Linked DNA regions of Deinococcus aerius. The protein of the gene in region 2 interacts with the protein of the main gene of each other region in a pairwise test. Links are inferred from orthologs where the notes say so. Each region holds a gene or a part of one and is shown on either strand. Other genes may lie near its edges.

What was found. Proteins that work in one complex are often made in the same cells at the same time.
Region 1: the proteins of ruvC (region 2) and ruvA interact in binary tests that used the Escherichia coli proteins (3 or more experiments, as listed by UniProt). The link is inferred for Deinococcus aerius from one-to-one orthologs.

The regions. Positions count from the first base shown.
Region 1 is NZ_BFAG01000001.1:431,927-437,159, reverse strand. The notes cover bases 1,485-4,461. They hold ruvA (Holliday junction branch migration protein RuvA), read right to left. Parts: upstream 3,282-4,461; coding sequence 2,688-3,281; downstream 1,485-2,687. Other genes in these bases: DAERI_RS01970 (glycoside hydrolase family 15 protein), read right to left, coding at 3,459-4,461; DAERI_RS01980 (low temperature requirement protein A), read right to left, coding at 1,485-2,687. Outside these bases: DAERI_RS01985 (hypothetical protein), read left to right, coding at 1-1,416; more of DAERI_RS01980, read right to left, coding at 1,443-1,484; more of DAERI_RS01970, read right to left, coding at 4,462-5,233. UniProt on the Escherichia coli protein: The RuvA-RuvB-RuvC complex processes Holliday junction (HJ) DNA during genetic recombination and DNA repair.
Region 2 is NZ_BFAG01000006.1:237,142-241,684, forward strand. The notes cover bases 1,461-4,453. They hold ruvC (crossover junction endodeoxyribonuclease RuvC), read left to right. Parts: upstream 1,461-2,701; coding sequence 2,702-3,205; downstream 3,206-4,453. Other genes in these bases: DAERI_RS10650 (ABC transporter permease), read left to right, coding at 1,461-1,674; DAERI_RS10655 (ABC transporter permease), read left to right, coding at 1,685-2,620; DAERI_RS10665 (PrsW family intramembrane metalloprotease), read left to right, coding at 3,211-3,861; moaD (molybdopterin converting factor subunit 1), read right to left, coding at 4,016-4,453. In the rest of the region: DAERI_RS10645 (peptide ABC transporter substrate-binding protein), read left to right, coding at 1-557; more of DAERI_RS10650, read left to right, coding at 679-1,460; more of moaD, read right to left, coding at 4,454-4,543.

The sequences.
Region 1 (5,233 bases), on a different replicon or contig from region 2:
CCCATGCTCCGCACGCTGTACGCCGTGGTCGAGAACGCTGGCCGGGAGGCGCGCGGCGTCGCCGAGCGGCTCGCGGTGCCCGCCGCGCACGACCCGCTGGTCTCCCTGCACCAGCCGGAGGTGACGCGCGACCTGATGCTGACCCTGGCGGACGAGCTGCTCTCGGCGGAGGGCCGCTCGCGCCTGCGCACCGCGCTCTCCGACATTCACGAGGCCCCCTTTCCGCGCCACCCGGACGAGGACGTGCTCGCCGCGCGACTGGAGGCGGCCGAGCGCGAGCCGCTGGCCCCCGCGGCCCGGGCCGCGCTCGTGGAGGCCCTGCGCGCCTCCTCGCCGCAGGCCCGTGATCCCCGCGAGCGCCCGGCGATCCGCGAGGCGGCCCGGCGGCTTCAGCAGGGCCTCGACGAGCTGCTGGCGGACGCGCCCGGCCCCGGCCTGGGGCTACTGCCCACCCGCAGCATCCTGTACGCCGAGCACGCCGAGGCCGCGCTGCCCGCGCCCGACGACGGGGCAAGCGAACTCGTCATCCACCTTGCGGGGGGGCAGGCCGCGCGCTGGCGGGGGCTGGACCTGCGCTGGCAGCCGGTCGGGCCGAACTGGCAGCTTCAGGTGAACGGCCAGCTCGCCCTGCTGCGCCCGGACCGCCCCCCCGCCGAGCGGCTCCTCACGCTGAGGGCGCCGGACCTGACCCTGCGGGGCGCCCTGAGCGGGACCCACCTGCTCCTCCGGGCCGAGCCCCGCTCCCCCGAGGCGCTGGGGCGGCTGGCGGCGCGGGCGCGGGTCGTGGCGCTGCTGCTCGACCCCGGCGAGCACCACGCGAACCTGCGGCTGGCCCGCGCCGCCGTGCAGTTCCTGCGGGACGGGGCGGTAAAGGCCGGCGCCCTGGGACCCGGGAGCGCGCAGCGGTACGCCGGGGCACCCGACGAGACCCTGCTCGCCCTCGCCCGCAAGGGGGCCGAGGGGCTCACCGCCCGGCTCGCGCGCCTCACGCCCGCCGGGGCGGACGCCGCGCTGCGGGCGAGTGCCGCCGTCCTGGGCCTGAGCCCCGAACGGGCGCGGCGCCTGCACGAACGGCTGCACGCCGCCGCCTTCATCCCCGAGGAACTGCCCGAGCCGCAACCCCTGACCCGGGTGGAGGTGCCGGGGGACGGGTCCTTCGTCAGCCTGGCCCTGGGCGATGACCCCCTCACCCTGCGCGTCCTGGGCCGCTCCCTCACCCTGCGGCTCGACCACCGGGGCGACCTCGTCGCCGCCTGGCCGGGACAGGCCCGCGCCGTCCTGGGTGACCTGCTGGTCCTGCGCCGCCCCGAGGGCCAGATTCTGCTCGTCCGTCAGGGGACGTGGCTGGGCGTCGCGGCCGGACCGGCGGACCAGGGAAAAGAGGCCCCGGGGAACGCCCAGCCCGCCTCCGCCTGAGGGGCTTTCCGGGAGCCGTCCCAGCTTCAGATCGGTGAACCGGACGCGCCCAGCCGCTCCTCGATCTGCCCCAGGCGCCGGGTGAGGGGATCGGTGGCGACGATCAGGGCGAGGGCCAGGGTCAGGGCGGCGACGGCGGCGTGCAGGGGCAGGGTGCCCAGCCCGCTGAGAGCGAGGCCCCCGGCAGCGGCGGCCCCGAGGGACAGGGCCAGCAGGCTGCGGTCGGGCCGCGCGCGGTGCACGGTGAGGCGCCGGGCATTCCAGCGCAGCAGGGCCAGGGTGAGGAGCGCCCCGGCCAGCGGCCAGACGACGAGGGCGCGGTTCACGGCGTCGTGGGCGGGGTCGGTGTCGCCGATCCCGTGCCCCAGGCCCACCCCGAGCATCACCACACTGACCGTGAAGGGCAGGTGGCCGTACAGCCACGCGAGAAAGGCGCTGACGCGGCCCACCCGGTGGGCGAGGGCCACGGGCAGGGCGCGGGCCTGGTCGAAGTACAGCCGCCACAGGGCGACCGCCGCGGCGATGGCAAACAGGGCGGCCCCCAGGGAATCCCACGTCAGGTCCCGCTGCCGCCCCCCCGTGACGACCTCGTTGACGACCCCGCCCAGCGCGATGATCTGGAGGAGCCCGACGCGCTCGGGCAGGTGTTCCTGGTGGGGCAGGGCGGCGCCGTGGCGTTCGCGGATCAACAGCGGCGTGAGCAGGTCCACCCCGAGGGCCAGGCACCACAGGGCGAGTTGGGCCGTTCCCCCCAGCCCCGCGCTTCCCAGCCAGATCAGCGCGCCCAGCCCGTACCCGGCGGCGGTGGGACGGGCGAAGACGGCGGCGTCCGGGTCGCGCCGCAGGGTCACGAGGTACATCCCGACCAGGATGAGGCGGTTGGCCCCGTAAGCGAGGGCAAAGGCCTGACCGGTCTGGTCGAGGTCGCCGCGCTCGGTCAGCGCGATGATGCCCAGCGTCACGAGTTGCAGCAGGCTGCCCCAGCGGTACACCCGGCGGTCGTTGCCGTAGCGGGCCGCAAACGTCGTGTTGCCCGCCCAGGCCCACCACACCGCCGTGAACAGCAGCAGGAAGAGGCCGACGTTCGCCCCACTCGGCGTGTCCCCCAGCCGCTTGGCGAGCTGGTCGAAGGCCACCACGAAGATCAGGTCGAAGAACAGCTCCAGCCAGGTGACCCGCTGCTCGTCGGTGGGCGGGGGGGAGGGTGCCTGGCTGTCCTGAACCCCGTCCTCGATGCTCACACTGTCGGGCTGGCCGTGCGTCATCGTCATCTAGCGGAGCTTCCCCAAACCCTTGCGGATCAGCGCGTCGGCGCTCTGGGCGGGGTCGGCGGCGAGCAGCTCCGCCACCACGCTCCGCACCTGCCCCTCCCGGAAGCCGAGGGCGAGCAGGGCCTCGATGGCGTCCCGGCCCGCCGTGCTGCTGACCGGGGCGGCCTTCGCCCCCGTCGTCGGCGCAGCGAGGTGGTCGGGCACCTTGTTCTGGAGTTCGAGCACCAGCCGCTCGGCGGTCTTCTTGCCCACCCCCGAGACGCTGGAGAGCAGCTTCACGTCGCCCGTGATCAGGCCCTGCGCGATGGCGCTGACGGGCATCGCGGAGAGCAGGGCCAGCCCCAGCTTCGGCCCCACACCGCTCACGCCCGTCAGCAGGTCGAAGAGGCGCAGGCTGTCGGCGTCGCTGAAGCCGAAGAGCAGTTGGGCATCCTCGCGCACCACGAAGCGGGTGTTGAGTTCGGCGGGCTGGCCCGGGCTCAGTTTCCCTAGGGTGGAGGCGGGGCAGAAGACCTCGTAGCCCACGCCCCCGGCGACGATCACGGCGCTGGCGTCGCGTACCTCGCGCACCACGCCACTCAGGTAGGCAATCACAAAAACTCCGGAAATATCCGTAGCTGTTCACGGATATTTCCCGACCGAAGGGAGAAGGAGATAGTACGGGTTCTGCGGAGTGGAGAACTTTCCGGCGCTTTCCCGGAAAGTACGGAACGGAGCGGAAGCCGTATCACACCGGGAATTCTAGGGGCCAGGACAGGCGGGGAGGGGCGCCTATCCCCCACTCCGCGCCGGAAGGGAGGTGCGGGGCGTGTCCTGGCCCAGCCGGATCACGTGGTCCTGGCCCTCCCATCCCGCCTCGCTCCGCCGGGTGAAGTTCAGCCGATGGTGGCCCTCCAGGTCGGCGGGACTGAAACTGACCCCCCACAGGCCGAAGGGTAGGGGCAGCGCCGCCCGCTCCCGCACGTCCTGCCAGCCGTCGAAGCCGGAGTGGAGCGTGAAGGGCTGCGCGTCCTCGATCAGCAGCAGCAGGCCCGGCTCCAGTTGCGGAACGGGCGCGGCGGGGCGCCAGTGCCGGACCTCGGCGGGAAGCGGCTCGGCGTAGCGTTCCTCCACCTCGCGCAGCAGTTCGGCGGGGCGGCCGGTCTGGGAGGCCCGGAGCAGTTTCAGGAACTCGGCGTGCGCCCACAGCAGGGGCATCGCGCTCCCGTTGGGGCGGCCCGGGAAGAGGCCGCACTCGGGCAGGGGCGGGCCATTCCAGACCTGTTCCGGCAGTAGCCCACCGGGGCTGGAACAGCGCAGCAGGGCGTCCAGGTACGGGGCGGGGTCCTCCCCCGCCTGGAGGGCGAGGTGGCCGCGCTCGCCCGTCAGCAGGGGCCACAACCGCCCGCACCCGTGCCCGTCGTAGGGCGAGCCGTCATCGTGTTCCCCGTACCCGTCGTCGTTGTAGCGGTGGTAGAAGGTCCCGGTGGGCGTCTCCTCGGCGAGCAGGTGATCCACCACCCGCACGGTGCCCCGGATGCGGGGATCGCGCGCCGAGCGCAGCCCCAGGCGCGGCAGGTACGAGAAGTCCAGGCTGACGAGGGCGGACGCCTCGACCGTCTTCCCCTCGCGGTTTTGCAGCATGACCTCCCCGGTCAGGGCGCCGTCCCGGGTCGGGGGCGCGAGCCGCACGTAGTAGCCCTCCACCCCCAGCTCGCGGCTCAGCGGCGTATCGGTCACGTAACAGCAGCTCTCCAGCCGCTCGTTCCAGTCGTCCGCCAGCCCCAGGGCGTAGTGGCGCTCGTCCTCCTCCAGCCACCCCGCCCCCGCGACCAGCGCGGCGATGGCGACCGCCAGGGTGAAGGGGTTGACGCCGGGGTTCTCCTCCCAGCGGTCCTGGTCGCTGGTGGGGCCGGTGCGGGCCACGAAGGCGAGGGCGCGGCGCACCATGTCGCGGGTGCCCTCCAGTTCCGGCTCGCCCTCCTCGCGGAGTTTGGCGGCGAGGAGCACCGGGAAGGCCGTCTCGTCGAGCTGGATGCCGTGCCAGAAGGGCTGGCCGTCGGGGTAGTAGTTCTGGAACCAGTGGCCGTCGGGCTGCTGGTTGGCGATGAAGCCTGCGAGCACCCGCCGGGCGTCCCCCCGCTGGTGGCAGGCGATCAAAGCGAAGGCCGCCAGCGTGGCGTCGCGCGGCCAGACGAGGTGGTAGCCCCCCAGCGTGTCGGTGTGGTTCCCCCAGGGGATGCTGAGGCTGGCGACGAGGGCCCCCGGGTAGGTCCGGTCCTCGTGAATCTTGAGGACGGTCGCGCTCAGCACCGCCTCCGCCTCCAGTTCGGGGCTGGAGCCGCCCAGCCGCAGGGCACTTCCCCAGTCCTCCCAGGCGTGGAGAAAGGCGCGGCGGGCGGGCTCGTCCCCCTCGGCCAGGCTCGCGCGGGCCAGGCCCTGAGCGCCCTGCACGCTCTCCGCGAAACCGAGCGCCAGCAGGCCGGACGGCTCCACCAGTTCGGCGGAGAGGGCCACGTTGCCGTTCTCGGCCCTCTCATACGCCCAGGTCAGGCGCCCGTGCGCGT
Region 2 (4,543 bases):
GCAAGAAGCTCTCGCTGAGCTTCGGCACTACCGCCGGGAACACCACCCGCGAGCGCGTGCAGCAGATCCTGCAAAACCAGTGGAAGCAGGTCGGCGTGCAGGTCAACATCCAGAACTACCCGGCCTCGGTGTTCTTCGGCCCCGACTTCCTGAGCAAGGGCCAGGAGGGCAAGTGGGACCTGGCGATGTACGCCTGGTCGGCCAACCCCATCTTCGAGCAGGGTGACCTGTTCAAGGGCGAGGGTATCCCGACTGCCGCCAACGGCTACGCCGGTCAGAACTACTCGGGCTGGAACAACGCAGAGTACAACAAGCTGCACAAGCAGGCGCTGACCGAGTTCAACCTGGCCGACCGCATCAAGCTGATGGACCGGATGCAGACGATCTGGAGCAACGAGGTGCCCTCCTTGCCGCTGTACTTCCGCGCCAACCCCTACACCAAGGTGCCGGGCCTGGTGAACTACACCTTCAGCGCCTACACCCTGTACCCGAGCTGGGACGCCTACCGCATCGGCTGGGCCAGCCGCGGCGCCGTCGAGGTCAACAAGCAGAAGTAAGGGGCGCGGGCGGGGGTGCGAGTGGAGTCGCCGCGCCCCGCCCACCCGTCACCTGGGGGGAAGCCGAAACGCTTCCTCCCGCTTGTTTTGGCCCACCGTCTCCTACGAAAGGATTTCAGGTATGGCGACCTACGCTTTCCGGCGCGTCCTCCAGATGATCCCGCTGCTGCTGGTGATCAGCCTGGTGATCTATGCGCTCACCTCCCTGCAACCGGGAGACCCGGTAGACCAGCTCACCTTCGGCAACCCCCGCATCACCCCAGAGGACATCGCCCGGCTCAAGGCCGCCTACGGCCTGGACCAGCCCTGGTGGACCCGCTACCTGTTCTGGCTCAGGCAGGCGTTCCAGGGCGACCTGGGCTTCTCGCGCGACTTCAACATCCCGGCGGTGCAGTTCATCTTCCAGCAGCGGATGCCCAACACGCTGCTCCTCACGGTGCCCGCGCTGATCCTCAGCACCCTGATCGCCGTGCCGCTGGGCATCTACTCGGCGATTCGGCAATACTCGTTGCCCGACTACGTGCTGACCTTCCTCTCCTTCGTGGCCTTCAGCGCCCCCGTGTTCTGGGTGGGGGCGATGGCGCTGTACTTCTTCGCCATCTTCCTGCCCAATGCGACGGGCGGCGCGATCTCCCTGCCACCCGGCGGGCTGGGCGGCGACGTGCCTCCCGAGGCCGGCTGGTGGGCGGTGGCGCTCGACAAGCTGCGGTATCTGGCCCTGCCGCTCATGATCCTGATGCTGCGCGAGGTCGCGGTCACGACCCGCTTTATGCGCGCCTCCATGCTGGAGGTGATGAACCAGGACTTCATCCGCACGGCCCGGGCCAAGGGGCTGCCCTCACGAAAGGTGCTGTACAAGCATGCCCTGCGGAACGCACTGGTGCCCATCCTGACCATCATGGGGCTCTCGATTCCCGGGCTGTTCGGCGGGGCCGTGATCACCGAGACGGTGTTCTCCTGGCCCGGCATGGGTAAGGCTATCCTCGACGCCCTGGTCAGCAAGGACTTCAACGTCGTGATGGTCTCGCTGATGCTGCTCTCCGTCCTGACGGTCGTGTTCCAGCTCGTCACCGACCTCGCCTACGCGGTCGTCGATCCCCGCATCCGCTACTCCTGAGGTCCCTGCCATGACCACGACCGCCACGCCGACTGCGGCCAGCCCCGTCAAGAGCCGCTCGACCCTCCAGATCGCCATGCGGCGACTCCGCCGGCACAAGGCCGCGATGATCAGCCTGGCCGTGATCATCCTGCTGATCTTAATGGCGATTTTCGCCTCCCTCCTGGCGCCCTATGACCCGAACACGCAGGATCTCTCGGGCATCTACGCGCCGCCCAACGCCCAGCACCTGCTGGGACAGGACGACCTGGGCCGCGACCTGCTCTCCCGCATCATCTACGGCAGCCGCGTCAGCCTGATGGTGGGCTTTTCGGTCGCCATCATCAGCATCCTGATCGGCACCCTGATGGGTCTGCTCGCCGGGTTTTTCGGCGGGCGGACCGACACCGTGATCAGCCGCTTTATCGAGTTCATGCTGAGCCTGCCGACCCTGCCCCTGCTGCTGGTGATCAGCGGCCTATTCATCAGCACCGATGCCCCCTTCATTGCCAACCTGCGCGACAGCCTGGGGGCGACCGCCAGCGTCTTCATCATCATCACGATCTTTTCGGTGTTCGGTTGGATGGGCACCGCCCGTCTCGTGCGCGGGGAAGTGTTGCGGATGAAGAACTTGGAGTACGTGGACGCCGCCCGCGCGCTGGGGGCCAGCAACAACCGCATCATGTGGCGGCACCTAGTGCCCAACCTCTTCGCCATCATCATCGTGCAGGCGACCCTGGACGTGGGGAGCGCGATCCTGGGCGAGGCGGCGCTGTCCTTCCTGGGCTTTGGCATCCAGCCGCCCGTCTCCACCTGGGGCAACATGCTCAGCAATGCCCAGGAGGTCGTGCTCCAGTACCCCTGGATTCCGCTGTACCCCGGCCTGGCGATCCTGATCACCGTGCTGGCCTTCAACTTCCTGGGGGACGGCTTGCGCGACGCTTTCGATCCCAAGAGCCGCCTGTAAAGGGCATCCACCGCGCGGGGCAGAGGGCCGGGCGGCGGCTTTCTGCCCCGCCTCTTTGTTTTTGTGCCTTATCCTGCGGTCATGATCGTACTCGGCGTGGACCCCGGCCTGGCGAACCTCGGCCTGGGCCTGATCGAGGGGGATGCCCGCAAGGCCCGTCACCTGCACCACGTCTGCCTGGTGACCGAGAGCGCGTGGGTGATGCCGCGCCGCCTCCAGTACATCCACTCGGAGGTCGCGCGGCTGCTCGCGGAGTATCAGCCGGAGGCCGTGGCCATTGAGGACCAGATTCTGCGGAGGCAGGCGGACGTGGCCTTTAAGGTCGGGCAGGCCTTCGGAGTGGTGCAACTCGCCTGCGCCCAGGCGGGGGTGCCGATCCACGCCTACGGCCCCATGCAGGTCAAACGCGCCCTGGTCGGCACGGGCCGGGCGGACAAGGAGCAGGTCATCTACATGGTCAAGGCCAGCCTGGGGCTGCGCGAAGTCTTCAACAACCACGCCGCCGACGCCCTGGCCCTGGCCCTGACCCACCTGGCACAGCAGCCCATGCAGGCCGCCCTCGCGGGCCGACTTGCCCGCGCCTGAGCCCCGTGCCGCTGGCCCTCTCCCTGACCGCGTCGGTGCTGCTGACGTTCGGGTGGCTCTGGTTCTTCGTGCGCCGCGACCGCCATCCCGAGCCGCCGTGGCTGCTTGCCCGCACCTTCGGGTGGGGCATGGTCGCCTGGGCCGTCTCGGCGGCGTTCGAGGGCAGTTTCGAGCGCCTGAGCTTTCCCCTGCTGGTCATGCTGCTCTCCGCCGTGGTCGAGGAGAGCAGCAAACTCCTCGCGGCCAGCACCGCCGCCACCGAACACGCTTTCGACGAGCCGATGGACGGCCTGGTCTATGCCGTGACCGCCGCGCTGGGCTTCGCGTTGCTGGAAAACGTGACCTACACGCTGGGCTTCGGCGCGCATGCGGCGACCTGGCACGCGCTGCTGACCACCCTGGCCCACGCCCTGTTCAGCGCTCCCCAGGGGTACGCGCTGGGAGGGCGGCACCTGCGGGGGGGGCGGTGGTGGCGCTCCCGGGCTCTGCTGCTCAGCATCACCTTGCACTTCGCCTTCAACGGGCTGCTGACGGGGGGGGCGGGCTGGCCCCACCTGCTCGTCCTGGTGCTGGTTGTGGGCCTGATGGCCCTGCTGGCGAGTCGTTACTACCGCCACTTCGAGGCCTACGCGCGCGAGAATTCCCAGCCGTCCTGACCCTCGGGAGAGCTGCGAGAGGAGGTCGGCTCATTTGGGCCGACGGGAACTGACAAAAGAACTCTGTCCTGCTGGGCGAAGCCAGGCACCCCCGGGCGCAATATGTGATCCCTTCGCTTTGCCCAAGGTAACAAGGCTTCTTTGGTTCAGTGTTCTATAGCGTTGGGCTTCCGGTCTGCCCCTCGACCCAATGCTGGCCGTCCTCGTCGGCCTCGTGCTTCCAGATGGGCAGATGAACCTTGAGGTGTTCGATCAGAAAGTCGCATGCCTCCAGGGCGGCGCGGCGATGGGGGCTGGCCACCCCGATAAGGATGCTTGCCTCACCAGGCAGGAGGCGGCCGACCCGGTGCTGCACGACCACCCGCAAGGTGCCGTACTGGGCGCGGGCCTGCGCCGCCGCCGCCCGCATCACCTTCTCGGCCATCGGCCCGTACCCCTCGTACTCGATGTACTCGACCTGTTTGCCCTTGTTCGGCGAGCGCACCGTGCCCACGAAGTAGGCCTGTGCGCCGTACTCGGGCCGCACCAGGAAGGCATCTGCCTCAGCCAGTAACAGAGGAGTGGTCACCACCTCGCAGCGCATGTCCTCACCCGCACCCCCGGCGACGGGAGGCAGGAAGGCCACCTCGTCCCCCGGTTGCAGCACGTGTTCGGGTGTGGCATACGCCTCGTTGACGGCCAC